2 regions of the Priestia sp. SB1 genome follow, and region 1 is predicted to be linked to the other one. Evidence: a T-box and tRNA genes for the amino acid it is inferred to sense, from the RefSeq annotation. Region 1 holds a T-box; the other holds one or more tRNA genes.

Evidence for each region. A T-box is a leader RNA that pairs with one kind of tRNA and senses whether it is charged. The one in region 1 lies ahead of thrS (threonine--tRNA ligase), so its partner is inferred to be a tRNA-Thr.
Region 2: it has a tRNA-Thr gene. The T-box ahead of thrS (threonine--tRNA ligase) is inferred to sense a tRNA for this amino acid. The anticodon was not compared.

The regions. Positions count from the first base shown of each region.
Region 1 is NZ_JBBJSS010000013.1:52,833-60,510, reverse strand. Features, by position in the region: gene WKH56_RS32235 (MBL fold metallo-hydrolase) at 1-494, opposite strand, end outside; gene fabZ (3-hydroxyacyl-ACP dehydratase FabZ) at 815-1,249, opposite strand; gene WKH56_RS32225 (lysophospholipid acyltransferase family protein) at 1,264-1,797, opposite strand; gene WKH56_RS32220 (ketoacyl-ACP synthase III) at 1,862-2,851, opposite strand; gene thrS (threonine--tRNA ligase) at 3,064-4,989, opposite strand; T-box leader at 5,040-5,266, opposite strand; T-box leader at 5,305-5,532, opposite strand; gene WKH56_RS32210 (MFS transporter) at 5,623-6,837, opposite strand; gene WKH56_RS32205 (MarR family transcriptional regulator) at 6,911-7,396, opposite strand; gene WKH56_RS32200 (tRNA-dependent cyclodipeptide synthase) at 7,665-7,678, shown strand, end outside.
Region 2 is NZ_JBBJSS010000001.1:47,005-54,682, reverse strand. Features, by position in the region: gene WKH56_RS00285 (DHA2 family efflux MFS transporter permease subunit) at 9-1,532, shown strand; gene WKH56_RS00280 (aromatic ring-hydroxylating oxygenase subunit alpha) at 1,567-2,619, opposite strand; tRNA gene WKH56_RS00275 (tRNA-Thr) at 2,830-2,902, shown strand; gene WKH56_RS00270 (ABC transporter ATP-binding protein) at 3,168-4,118, shown strand; gene WKH56_RS00265 (ABC transporter permease/substrate-binding protein) at 4,118-5,641, shown strand; gene WKH56_RS00260 (YwaF family protein) at 5,810-6,556, shown strand; gene WKH56_RS00255 (NAD(P)H-dependent oxidoreductase) at 6,697-7,215, shown strand; gene WKH56_RS00250 (hypothetical protein) at 7,243-7,608, opposite strand.

The sequences.
Region 1 (7,678 bases):
TGAAAGGCATCACCAGCAATTAAGGTATTATTGCGGGTATCAAAAAATGCCATTGAACCTGGCGTATGTCCAGGAGCAACTATCGCAATTAGTGAACCAATTTGGTCACCATCTTTTAGTAAAACGTCTGCTCTAGTTTTTAAATTTCTAGGTATTCCCCCACGTATAGGAGTATTGGGTTCATTAATGTCTAATGTAGTGTCTCCACTCATTAATCGGGCATCTCGATTTGAAATATATACTGAAACACTCGGAAGTAATTGCTTTAACTTATCAAGTGCTCCTACATGATCGTCGTGCGCATGAGTTAGAAGAATGCGTGTTATGGGTTTGTTAATCTTTTTAGCAGCTTGTAGTATTTTCTTGGCACTGTAAGGAAGCGCTGCATCTACCAAAGTTAAACTATCGTCCTCTTCAACTAGGTAACAATTAACTGGGAAAAACCCTGGTAAAAAAATTAATTGATGTAAATTCCCTTCACGAATAACCCTCATAAGAATATCACCTTCTTATATTAGTTTAAAAACTATTTATGTTTATATTTTAACTAATAACGTTAGTTAAAACAAGGTAATATATAAATATTAGCTTTAATTAGCATAAATAACTAATATATTAGAAATGAATTTTAAATGCTAAAACAAAAGAAAAATGCACACACGTATACTTTTACGGATATGCTCCATTCATAGAAGTAAATGAAAAGATCCTACATCATTTTGATGAAGGATCTGCTTTTAGTGTCACGTTGGTCTCTTTGTCTAGATTATTTGAGGAACCTATATGTTAACTACCTGTGTATATGGAGATTTACTTACTTCCCATTATTCCAAAGAAAGAATGTTAAATCTGCTTCACACACAATATTATTATCTACTTTAGCAATGCCATGAGCTTTTGCAACAGCTCCTCGGACGCGTGTCATTTCTACTTCTAAGTATAATTGATCTCCTGGACGAACTTGTTTCTTAAAACGACAATTTTCAATACCAGTTAAAAGGCCTATTTTTTCATAATTTTCTTCTTTTTGCAACATTATAATTCCACTAACTTGAGCCAAAGCTTCAACAATCAATACACCTGGCATAACCGAATAGTCGGGAAAATGTCCATTAAAGAATTCCTCATTGGCTGTAACGTTCTTAACCCCAACTGCATTTTTTCCTTCTCTTAATTCAATAATTTTATCTATTAGTAAAAAGGGATAACGATGGGGTATAATTCTTTGGATTTCTTGGATATCCAGCAAAATTTTTTCTCCTTCTAAACATTACTTTTTAATTCTTTAAATACTTTTGAAATCACTGCGTTTGTTTTTTCTGTAACAACTTCTTTATCTTTAGGCATTTTAGGTACATAAATAGGATCCCCTAAAATGATAAACCTTCTTTTTCTTCCTAATAAGTCTTTTATGGTATGAGGTCCTACATATACTGCTGGTATAATAGGAACACTTCCCCTTGAAGCAATATGAATAGCTCCATTTTTTAACGCTTTCTCTTCTGAGTTTCTTGTTCCACTTGGAAAAATTCCAACTACTTGTTTCTTTTTTAGCAATTGCAAAGGTATTTTTAAGACACTGGGTCCAGGTTTACTTCGATCTACAGGAAATGCATTTAAATTTTTTAAAAGCTTTTTGATAAAAATCTTATTAAATAACTCTTTCTTAGCCATAAAGTGAATAGGAGTCGGATATAATGCTATTCCTAAACACACTACATCAATCCAGCTTTTATGCGTACAAACAACAATAAACGGATCATTTTGAGGAAGTTTTTCTTTGTTTACTGTTTTCATTCTTCCGTTCATCAAAAATAGTATAAGCTGTAGAAATCTTGTTGCAAAGGTATACATTGATTATTTACTCCTTACCTAAATCCCATTTAATAATATGACCTGCGTGGGTAAGTCCTCCTCCAAATCCGTAGAGTAAGAGAATGTCTCCATCTTTTAATTTCCCTTCGTTTATCCCTATTTGTAGTGCTAGAGGAATGGAAACGGAAGAAGTGTTTCCCATGTACTCGACACTAGTTAATGTCTTCTCAACTGGAAACTCTGATCTTTCACATATAGACTCAACCATTCGTAAATTGGCACTGTGTGGAACGAACCAATTTATTTTACTCCTTTGTAGATTTGCTTGTTCTAGCAATTCAGCCATACCTAAAGGAATTGTTCGAGATGCCCACTTATATACTTCCCTTCCATTTTGCACCATCTTGCCACTCGAACTCAAAGGTTGTCCATGCATGGTAGTAGATAAATTGGTACGGTATACATGTTTACCTCCCTTTCCATTTGTACCAATATGCGTAGCAATAAAACTTGGGCGCTCTGCATCACTTTCGACCAAAACAGCTGCAGCCCCATCCCCAAATAGAACACACGTAGTACGATCCGTGTAATCTGTAACCTTCGATAACGTTTCTGCAGTTACGACTAAAACTTTATGATGAAGTCCGGATGTAATAAAGGCGTTTGCCATGTGTAATCCATATGTAAAACCAGCACAGGTAGCGTTAAAGTCTAGAGCCCCAGTTGCCGGAATATCAAAGTAATCTTGTATTTGGGCTGCTACGCTTGGAAATGCATAGTCCGGTGTTGTAGTCGAGACAACGATACATCCTACATCCTTTAAATCTTTCTGATATTGCTCCACTAAGTTTTTAATTGCTTTAATAGCTAGGTCAGAAGAATATTCATTTTTATCAGCAATTCTTCTTTCCTTCATGCCAGTTCGTTTCACAATCCATTCATCGTTCGTATCTACAATTCGTTCTAAATCGTCATTGGTAAGTCTTTTTTCTGGTACGTATGTACCTATTGCTGTAATACGTGAAGTTGATTTCATTGTATTCACCCTTCTTTACTACCAAGATATATAAATTGATATTAGTACTAGGTACTAATAAAGTCAATGATTTTATATGAAAAAATTGTAAAATAAGTATATGCAAGCCTAATAATAAAACATAAACACCTGTGCTGATTCATTCTAGGAAAGAATAAACTAGAAATAAAAAAAGGTTCCTTATTAAATATTAAGGAACCTTCTTTGTTTAATTATCTAAGTTTCTTTTCAACAATTTCATCCTGAAGTTTTTCAATAAAGCTATCTAAATTAAAAGTTTCAGACTTTTCCTCTCCGTGTTTTCGTACATTTACGGAGTTGCTTTCCATTTCCTTATCTCCTAATACCAAAATATAAGGAACCTTCGCCACTTGAGCTTCTCGAATCTTATATCCGAGCTTTTGTTCTCGATTATCTAATTCTACTCGAATCCCTTTCTTTCCTAGAGCTTCTTTAATCTCTTGTGCATATTCCTGATGAACCTTTAGAGAAACTGGAATAACCTTTACCTGTACAGGTGCCAACCATGTTGGGAAGACCCCTCCAAAGTGTTCAATTAAAATCCCAAAGAAACGGTCAAGAGATCCAAAAATAGCACGGTGAATGACAACTGGACGCTGTTTTTCGTTCTTTTCGTTAATATAATTTAAATCAAATTTTTCTGGAAGCTGGAAGTCTAATTGAATTGTTGCACATTGATGACTTCTTTTTAAGGCATCTTTAATATGAAAATCGATTTTAGGACCATAAAATGCTCCGTCGCCTTCATTCAGTTTATAATCAAAGTTCAATTTTTTTAATACGTTTTCTAAAGAGCTTTCCGCAAGTTCCCATAAGCTATCTTCTCCCATGGAGTCTTCTGGTCGAGTTGAAAGTTCGATATCATATTCAAAACCAAATGTTTTGTAGATATAATCAACTAATTCAATGACTGATTTAATTTCACTTTCAATTTGTTCAGGAGTAACAAAGATATGAGCATCGTCCTGACAAAACGTACGTACTCTTAATAATCCATTTAGAGCCCCACTGAATTCGTGACGGTGAACTTGACCGAATTCTCCCATTCGAATGGGTAAATCTCTATAGGAATGGAGCTTATTTTTAAAGATAAGCATATGACCAGGACAGTTCATAGGCTTTAGTGCAAATTTAGCATTATCCACTTCTGAAAAATACATATTATCCTTATAATGATCCCAGTGACCAGACTTTTCCCATAACTGTTGATTCATCATAAAAGGAGTACGTACTTCCTCATAATGATGCTTTTCTTGAACGGATCGCAGGAACTGCTCCAGCTGATTTTTAACCATTTGTCCTTTAGCTAAATAAAAAGGCATTCCTGGTGCTTCATCAGAAAACATAAATAATTCTAGTTCGTTTCCTAATTTTCGATGGTCTCTTTTCGCTGCTTCTTCTAGAAACATTACATACTCATTTAACTGTTTTTGAGAACGAAAAGCTACGCCATATACACGTTGTAACATTTGGTTATCGCTGTTACCTCTCCAGTATGCTCCTGATACTTTTGTTAATTTAAACGCCTTAACCATTCCAGTAGAAGGAAGATGTGGGCCTCGACATAAATCGAAAAATTCCCCTTGTTTATAAATCGTAACTGTTTCATTCATAGGGATATCACGTAATAACTCGAGTTTCAACTCGTCGTTTATCTCGCTAAATATTCTTTCAGCTTCACTACGTGTCACTTCAGTACGTTCAATAGGATGATTTTCATTAATAATTTTCTTCATTTCATGTTCAAGTTGTAGTAACTCATTAGAAGCAATCGTTGTAGAAAGATCCATATCGTAATAAAATCCATCTTCAATAACTGGTCCTACCCCTAACTTCACATTCTTATGTACTCTTTTTACTGCCTGAGCAAGTATGTGGGCTGTTGTATGCCTCATAATTTCTAGACCTTCGTCAGAATCTACTGTTAAGATTTCGATTTCTGCATCTTGATTAATAGCTCGATGCAAGTCATATAATTCTCCATTTACTTTACCCGCAATGGCTTTCTTCTTTAGGCTGGAACTAATGGATTCTGCAATAGCATGTAATGTAATACCTTTTGAAAATTCTTTCTCATTTCCATCTAAAAAGCGAATTTGAATTAAATCTCTACTCATGATAACCTCTCCTATTTAAATAAAGTCAAAAAAAACATACTTATCCCTAAGTAAGGGACGAGTATGTTTTCACACGTGGTACCACCCAAATTCCCATCAATATAAATATATCGATGGCTCTGGTGCTGTAACGTCGCAAACGTTATTAATTACTACTATTTCACTAATAAAGCTCCAAGGTGGTAAATTATCTCTCTTTCTTAAGGGCTCACAGCCAAAGACCCTATTCTCTGCAAAGAATTGTAAAAATAATTCATGTCCTTTTCGTTGCTTACTTATTTATTTTTAAACATAAAAAAACGCACTCATCCCTCTAACAGGGACGAGTGCGGTCGTGGTACCACCCTAATTTTATAAAACACTACAAGTGTTATATTCTCAAAAAGATAACGGATTTCCCGATTGCGGTTACTCTATCTACATATTTCCACACAATAGCTCCAAGGTGGTAAATTATTTCTCTTTCTTAAGGGCTCACAGCCAAAGGCCCTATTCTCTGTAAAGAAATATAAAAATAATTCGTGTCCTTTTCAACGCTCAACATGTTTATTTCCAATAAATAGAATTATAATTTATATTATTTGTAAATGTCAATACTTAATTCTAAATATGTTATTAATTGGATGTATTTATTTAAAAAGATGGTTTATTGGTAGTTCTATTTTTATCTGTATTTTTTGTGTTGTGCACTAGTAAATAACCAAAGAAACTTATAATGCCAAACATAACACCGAACATTATGAACATGGTTTCACTTCTCAAAAATTCTAGTAATGTACCTGACAAAATGGGTCCTATAGACATACCAGTATATCTGACAAAGTTAAATACTCCCATAGCACTAGCTCGATTTTGCTCAAATTGATGGGTCAATATGGTTGCATAGGAAGGTGTTAGGATTCCAATTCCCACCCCATAAATGAATAGGCTTAGCGACATAAGTAATAAAGAAACAGTATGTGTGAGTCCAAATCCTGTAACACTAAATGCGATTAAAAAATTAGTAAAGGTAAATATATTTATAAGAGAAATCTTCTTCTGAATGTATTTGAATAACAGACTTCCGGCTATAAGGCTTATCGTCATAGGAAGATAAAGCAAGCCAACAAGTTTTAGATTTAGATGATAGTGGCTTGTTAATAAAACGGGGAGATAAACCAGAATAGAAAAGTAAATCAAAAAGTTCAAGAAGCTTAATGACAACAATATACTTCCCATCTTATCCTTCATCATTACAAGATAAAAATGAAGACCGTTCCTCTTACTTGTCTTGTGCTTTTTCTGATCTTTAGGATAAAACAACATATTGATAATAAGTAAAAGAATAGATATACCGACTAATGACCAGAAAACACCATCATAATTGTATCGGTCTCCTATAAATCCTCCTAAGATGGGAGCTACTGCAGGAGCAATAGATAACAAGGTTTGATAAGTTCCCATAGCACTACCACGTTCTTCCCCATCAAAAAGATCCGTTATTGTAGCAGCTGCAATCAATGGAATAGCTGCTGTTCCGAGGGCTTGCAAAGATCGAAAAACGAGAAACAACGTAAAGTTACTTGTAACAGCACACCCAATACTAGCCAATACTGTAAGTATAAGACTAGGGAGAAGAATAAAACGACTTCCTTTAAAGTCAAGAATGGTCCCGTAGACTATTTGCATAATAGCTGTAATAAAGATGAACAATGAAACAGTTAAATTAACTAATGTTGTGCTTACATCAAATGAATCCTTAATTAACGGAATAATAGGCGAATAAATATTTTGATTTAAAGATGCAAAAAATGCACTTATACAAACGACGTATAAGATAAAAATAGGTTTTGTATTTGTATGTCCCATATAAATCTCCTACCTTGTAAATAAGTTTTTCCATATAAAAGTATGTTTGACATTCTAAAAGCACCTAATGTGTCTATTCTTGTCTTAATTTATTAATCATCGTTTCAAGGAACTCTAATATAATTTTTTGTTTGTCATCAGAGAAATCATCAATTAAATCATAAAATTGTCGTTTCCTTTTGCTATGTAGTTTTTCGTGAAGTTCAAAAACTTGTTTTCCTTTTGCTGTTAACTTGAAGTAAACCTCTTTCTTATTGTCTGCTAATTGAAATCTTTTAATTAACTCATCTTTCGTTAATTTTCGGGTGATTTTTGTGATATTTGCTTTAGATAAATTCATCCTAGTCGCAATCCCTATATTATTTATAGGTCCATTATTTCCAATGCATTCAATCACGTGGATGCTGCTCATGTTACTGGGTAATGTTCCTATTTCGTTCAGTTCTTTTTCATCAAGATAATCAAAAAATGTTTGGGAGACTGAATCAGCTTTTTGTTCGTTCAGGTGTAATAATTGCAAATAATTTTCGTATATTAACTGTTTAGATAATAGAGACATATTAGTTCCTTACCTTTCTAATGTATAAATAATTAATGTTTACCAGTAAACATTATACTACTAATAAGCTATTAAATTACTATGAAATCTCATTTTAATACAATAAAATGAGATTTCATAGTAATTAAAACCTATTATATTTGCAGATAAAACGCTTATCAATTTACAAAATAAAGAAAAAATGTTGACTTTTACAAATATTTGGATTTAAAATAGTTTTTGTTTACTAGTGAACATTAACTGTTTAATTATAGGAGTTGAAATAGCTATGTCACAAATTCT
Region 2 (7,678 bases), on a different contig from region 1:
GTACAATAATGAGTCGATCGATAAATCAAATGGAAAAGCCGCCTTATGGCATAATTGCTATTTTGTTAATTGGCGCTTTTATCTCATTATTGAATGAAACGTTATTAAATGTGGCGCTGCCGTCTATTATGAAAGACTTAGATGTGACAACGTCAACTGTCCAGTGGCTTTCTACTGGTTATATGTTAGTGAATGGTATTATGATTCCAACTACCGCTTTTTTAATTCAGCGCTATTCTGTCAGAGGCTTATTTTTAACGGCGATGACTTTATTTACAGCAGGAACAATACTTGCAGGTGCTTCGCCCGTATTTTCTGTGTTGTTAACCGCTCGTATTATTCAAGCGTCAGGCGCAGCTATTATGATGCCGCTTTTAATGAACGTATTGCTCACAAGTTTTCCATTAGAAAAACGCGGAGCTGCGATGGGGATTTTCGGTTTAGTTATGATTTTTGCTCCGGCAATTGGTCCTACATTATCAGGATGGCTAATTGAACACTATGAGTGGAGAATGCTGTTCCACCTTGTTACGCCAATCGCAGCCATTGTATTAATAGGCGCTTTCTTCCTATTAAAAGACAAAAAAGAAAAAGTGGAAATCAATTTGGATTTTTTATCCCTTTTGCTATCTACAATTGGATTTGGCGGACTTCTATACGGGTTTAGCTCAGCAGGGGATAAAGGCTGGGATTCTGTGGAAGTATATGGTACCATTATCGTAGGAGCTGTGGCTCTGATTTTATTTATTACACGTCAGTTCAAGCTTAAAACACCGATGCTTGAATTCCGCATTTTTAAATATCCAATGTTTGCTTTATCATCAACGATTTCGATGGTGATCACAATGGCATTATTCTCAGCCATGCTGCTAATGCCAATTTATGTTCAAACGGTACGAGGCATCTCTCCGCTTCATTCAGGATTACTAATGCTTCCAGGTGCGCTGCTAATGGGTGTAATGTCACCGATTACCGGAAAATTATTTGATAAATTCGGAGCGCGTGCATTGGCTGTAACGGGTCTAACGATTACAGCCGTTACGACGTATTTCTTCAGTAACTTAGAGCTTGATACGACGTATACAACGCTCATTACGCTTTACACGCTTCGCATGTTCGGAATGTCTATGGTGATGATGCCGGTTATGACAAACGGATTAAATCAGCTGCCGCAGCGCTTTAATCCGCATGGTACTGCCATGAACAATACGCTTCAACAAGTATCGGGAGCTATTGGTTCGGCTCTTTTAGTAACGGTGATGTCAAACCGTACAGCTACTCATGCAAAAGAGCTCGCTCAAGATGCAATGAGCGGAGCAGGAGCAGCTAATGCAACCGCAGCCGGGGCAGCTCAAATGAAAGAGCAGATTGGGATGCAGGCAATGGTACAAGGGATTAACGATGCGTTTGCTATCTCTGTAGTCCTAGTGGTGGTTGCCTTAATTCTTTCATTGTTTATGAAACGAGCAACGCCGGCAAGTGAAGATGAAATGATAAAGGAAAAAGCAGGACGCGAGCAGTTTGCTAAATAAAAAAGAAATCCCCGCTGAGACAGCGGGGATTTTTTCAGCTTGTATATCTAAAGCTTAAGCCCATTTTCTTTAATAATTTCCGGTAGCCGATAGACGTTTGATCAGCCATAATATGCGCTTCCATCTGCAGGTCTAAAGGCAAGTCTTCAGGTTTTTGATTTTCAACCATTTCACGGTCTTCGTCAAAGACGCGAAGGTTAAAGTCATACACACCTTCAACGGGAGAATCTTTGTCAAAGTTTCGAGCGATTGGCGCGAATAAACGTGTTTCGCGGGCTGAAATAGGAGAGACTGCATTCATAATCCACAGCTCTGCGCCTTCTGGGAAGTATACTTTTAGCGTAGCTGTAAACGGCGGATAAACATCAAAGACGCGAAGCCATTTAAAATCAGGTGGATTTAAATGCTGCTGTTCTTTGGAATAATTGCTCACGGTGCTCGTATATTCTACATGAAGCCCATAGTCTGTATCGCTTACTTTATATTTAGGCACAAAGGCGTTGTTTCGATCACCAAATGTGTCCGTGTGAACCCAAGCAAAATGAGCTACGTCTAAAAAGCCTTCCATTTGACGACCGGCTGAACCCATGATATCAAAGCTCGGACAAACAATTTGCTGAAAATCAGGGTCTTCCCACGCATCGAAGTAAGGCAGGTTATCTTGTTCTCCTGTCAGGGAAGTCCAAACTAATCCAAATCGTTCAATAACTGGATAGACGGCCATACAGAGGCGGGGAGAAATGTTGGCGTCAGGGTGAGCTGGAATCGACGTGCATGCGCCGTCCGTTGCGTAGCGGAAGCCGTGGTAAGGACAGACAATTTCATCATCTTCCACCCAGCCCATGCTAAGCGGGGTCCCTCGGTGAACGCATAAATCGCGTGCCGCTACAACTTTGTGTGTGGTGCGGTATAGAACTAGATTTACATCTAGCAGTTTTACAGACGTTGGTTTCTCAGTTACATCACTGCAGCGTGCGACGGGGTACCAATACTTAGCGAGCGTCGTCCAATCTTCCAGGCTGAACGTGCAGTCTCTTGGGTAGGGAGTTGCCGTTTTTGATTTGGTCATGGTTGGTTGTTGTTCCATCTATTTTCTTCCTTTCTTTTGTAAGCTCTTTTACTAAGGGTAATATAAAAAAAGAAAATTCACACAATTTATGTGAGAAGTTCTAACATAAAATATGGAACTTTGTAGAAAGTGCGAATTTCAGAAGACGCCAATTAGAGAATATACCAATAAAAAAATTTAAAAAAGCGCTTCCTAAATAAATTTAAACGTGATATAATTTTCCAAGACGCTGGTGTAGCTCAGTAGGTAGAGCACTTGCATGGTAAGCAAGAGGTCGCAGGTTCGATCCCTGTCGCTAGCATACTCAAAAACCTTCTTTCTTGTTGAAAGAAGGTTTTTTTATTTGAATTGGCTTTAAATTTATTCTCCGAATTATTCTTCCCCGCCTTGTGAAAACTTTAACAGTTTGATAGCCTTATTAGGAGGCTGTTAGAAAACATGTGTATCTTTTCCACTATGTCTTATGAATCATATTTAGAAATATTCTTAAAAGAATGTTTATTGCCTCTAAGTATTGGGTACACGAAACTAGGGGTTAAATTTCAACAGGGAGTGTGAACGATAATTTGATTACGTTTAAGAATGTGTCAAAGCAATATCCAGACGGTACGACCGCCGTGAAAAATATTAATCTAGAAATAAAAGAAGGAGAGTTTTTCGTTTTAATTGGTCCGAGTGGATGTGGGAAAACAACCACCTTAAAAATGATTAACCGTCTTCATGATATTACCGAAGGAGAACTATACATAAAAGATAAGCTCGTATCGGACCACAACATACATGAGCTACGCTGGAACATTGGTTATGTGCTACAGCAGATTGCTCTTTTTCCTCATATGACCATTGCTGAGAATATAGCCATTGTACCGGAGATGAAGCATTGGAAGAAAAACAAAATCAAAACGCGTATTGATGAACTGCTTACCTTGGTAGGACTAGACCCAAAGCAATATCGAAACCGAAAGCCGTCTGAGCTCTCAGGTGGCCAGCAGCAACGTGTAGGTGTAGCACGTGCCCTCGCAGCTGATCCCCCCGTTATTTTAATGGACGAACCCTTTAGCGCCCTCGATCCGTTAAGCCGCGAACAGCTTCAACAAGATGTTATTAGCTTAAAAGAAAAAATCAAAAAAACATTTGTGTTTGTTACGCATGATATGAGCGAAGCCATGACGCTTGGAGATCGTATCTGCCTGATGAAAGATGGGGAAATTGTTCAAGTTGGCACCCCGGAGGAATTCATTCAAAAGCCTAAAAATGAGTTTGTAAAAACATTTATTGGAAATCAAGGAAATACTTTATTTGAGACATTGGATATGTTTGTCAAAGAAAGTGAACAGCCAGACGTAGAACCTACTGAAGAGCTAGCTTCAACCGCCACTGTTCAGCAGGCAATGGACGCCCTTTACGACCATGAAGCAATAGCTGTGAAAAAAGGGAGCAAACGCATTGGCGTTGTAACGCGCAAAACTCTATTAGCGTTTCTTTCTGATAAAACGAAAGAAGGAGGAACGCTGTAATGAATGCACTAAGCACATTATTAGATCAACGAGGAGATGCCCTGTTTCAAGCTCTTCTTGAACACATTCAAATTTCAGTACTGGCTCTTGTGATCGCCGTATTAATTTCAGTGCCGCTTGGACTGTACTTAACGAGGCATGACCGCATTGCTGAACCGATCATTGGCGTAACAGCCGTACTGCAAACCATTCCCTCACTCGCTTTATTAGGATTACTGATTCCTCTTGTCGGAATTGGAACCTTTCCCGCGGTTATTGCACTGTTTTTATATTCGCTTCTTCCTATTGTACGAAATACATATACCGGAATTAAAGAAGTGGACCCATCTTTAATTGAAGCATCCAAAGCCATGGGGATGAACTCGTGGAGACGATTAATCAAAGTAGAACTTCCTCTAGCGCTTCCTGTCATTATGGCCGGAATTCGCACAGCGATGGTACTCATTATTGGTACAGCGACAATCGTGGCTCTTATCGGAGCAGGCGGACTCGGAAGCTTAATTTTGCTTGGTATTGACCGAAGCGATAATAGTTTGATTTTATTAGGAGCCGTTCCAGCAGCATTATTAGCGCTTATTTTTGATGGAATTCTGCGAACGATTGAACACTCTGCTAAAAAAGGGTCCAAAAAACGCTCGTTCATCATGATCATCGTATTAATACTTATTCTTGTTTCTCCGTTTGCAGCAATGAGCGCAACAAAACCAGACCTTGTTATCGGAGGGAAAATTGGCGCAGAACAAGATATTTTAATTAATATGTACAAAGAATTAATTGAAGATCAAACCGATATGAAAGTAAATCTTCGTTCGTCGCTTGGAAAAACAGTATTTGTATTTGAGGCTCTGCGTAACAAGGAAATTGATTTGTACCCTGAATATACGGGGACAGCCATTGTGACGCATCTAAAGGAACAGCCGGACAGCAAAGATGAAACACAGGTGTACAAGCAGGCAAAAGAAGGATTTCAAAAGAAATTCGGCCTTGTCTATTTAGATCCAATGAAGTTTAATAATACGTACACATTGACCGTTACAAAAGAATTTGCTAAAGAAAATAATCTAACGACCATTTCAGATTTGGCAAATGCAACAGATAAAGTAAAAGCAGGATTTACGCTTGAGTTTAAAGATCGTGAAGACGGCTACGTAGGCCTTCAAAAAGAATATGGCCTTACCTTCCCGAATATTAAGACGATGGAGCCGAAGCTTCGCTATCGCGCTGTAGAAAAAGGCGATATTAACATGCTTGATGCTTATGCAACGGATCCTGAAATCAAACAGTTTGGTTTAAAAGTCTTAAAAGACGACCAGCAGTTCTTCCCACCGTATCAAGGAGCGCCTGTGCTTCGTGAAGATACGCTAAAAGAGCACCCTGAACTGAAAAAAATCTTAAATCAACTGGGTGGTAAAATCAGTGACGACGAAATGCGTGAAATGAACTATCAAGTAAACGCAAAAGGAAAAACGGCTGAAGAAGTCGCTCATCAATTCTTAGTGAAAAAAGGATTAATTAAAAAATAAAAATGAAGACAAAAAGATCCGAACGATTTATCGTTCGGATCTTTTTTTAGGCGTGATTTCGTTATGTTTCAATCTCTTTTTAATGTGAGAGAAGCGTTAATGAAAATGAGGTCTTATGAACAAGCTAAAGGTACCAAATTTGTTTTCTGATGGAGAGGAGGCGCCGTTATGAATTCATTTTTTGCGTGTCATCCTGTACAACATTCTTTTCAGCTTTTTTCAGTTGAACACCTTGTAACTTTAGCCATTATCGTGATCATAGGAACAGTTATTTTTTTGTGTCGAAAGCAGCTGCGAAAAAAGAGGTTTGCGTTCGTTTTGCTTTCACTCGTTCTAATTGCTTCAGAAACGGCCTACCAGGCTTGGGAAATCGGATGTCATCAGTGGTCCGTTGAAACTTCTTTGCCTCTTCAGCTGAGTGATATAGTCGTGCTGCTGGCTGCTGTTATGCTGATAACCAAAAGCAGATTTCTTTTTTATTTTGTGTACTTCGCAGGAATCAGCAGCTCTGTTCAAGCGATGATTACCCCAGACCTTGGCGGCTATGCGTATGCCCAGTTTCGCTATGTGCAGTTCTATGTATCGCATGGTGGTGTGGTACTTGCTTGCTGTATGCTAATTGCTGCCTGCAGATATGAGCCGACGCTTCGTTCTTTATGGGTAAGCGTAGTATTTGTTAATCTGTACGGAGGTTTTATCTATGTCATGAATCGTTTACTCGGTGCGAATTATTTATACATGATGAAAAAGCCAGAGCACGCTTCCTTGCTAGATGTTCTTGGACCTGATCCTTGGTATTTAGTATGGATTGAAGGAATCATGATTCTTAGCTTTCTTGTCCTTTATCTTCCGTTTTGGGTACATAAAAAAATTAAAGGTGATAAAAGCAAAGTCAATTTTATTGAAGCAGAATGATAATACTGGTAATTTATAAGTGTAAACGAACTCGGATTTCCTGAAGGAAAAGGAAAGAATGAGTGAACAAGACGTGAGAGGCAAGCGTAAAAAATAGAAAAGAAAAAAGCAAGCACAGACATCAGAAGGAGAGTATCCAAATGAAAACACTGGTTATTTTAGCGCATCCAAATCTAGCATCTTCTCGTATTAATAAAGCGTGGGCAGAGCGAGTAAAAAAAGAGGAGGATGTGTACGTTCATGATTTATACGCAAACTATCCCGATTTCAAAATTGATGTAGAAAAAGAGCAGGAGTTAGCTGTTCAATTCGATCGTATTGTTTTTCAATTTCCATTTTACTGGTACAGCTCACCAGCACTCTTAAAAGAGTGGCAAGATGTTGTTTTAACATACGGATGGGCTTATGGAAGCAAAGGTACTAAACTTCAGGGAAAAGAGTTTGTCGTAGCTACTTCGACAGGAGGCCCTGCAGAAGCTTATCAAGAAGGGGGATACAACCGTTACCCAATGAATCATCTGCTTCTTCCTTTCCAAGCTATGGCAAATTTAACAGGTATGAAGTTCCAAACTCCATTTTTATTTCAAGGAGCAGGCGGTGACCTGAGTGACAAAGTTATTCAAGATAGCGCAGAAAGCTACGCTCAATTACTAAGATAATAAAAAAAGCCGCGTCAAAGCGGCTTTTTAATTTGCGTTTGTTCGTGAGAAAGAAGTAAGCAGCTTTTGAGGAGCAATATCTAATCCTTCAATCAGTAGTCCTGTCATAGCCGTTAGACTCCCGACTTCAAAAGATTCCCCAGCTCTCCAAAATGCTGATTCACCTTGTTTGATATAAATTTTCAGTCCGTTATCGCCAGCTACCCAGCCTTCCCCGTGAACGACTAAAAGAAGCTGTGGAATCGTAGCTTCTTGACGGGGGGTATAATCATTTTCTTGAAAAGATAAAAAGCTGATTTTGACATCTCCAGTATGAGAAAGCAATGGGTTTACTTTATAGGTAGAATGAAGAAAGGAACGCTCTTCTTCAGATTGAAAACCATATAATTTCATCATTTCATCTCCTTGACTAAAAAATATAAAAAAGAAGTCCTTCTCTTTTCATATACGCATACAGGAGAAA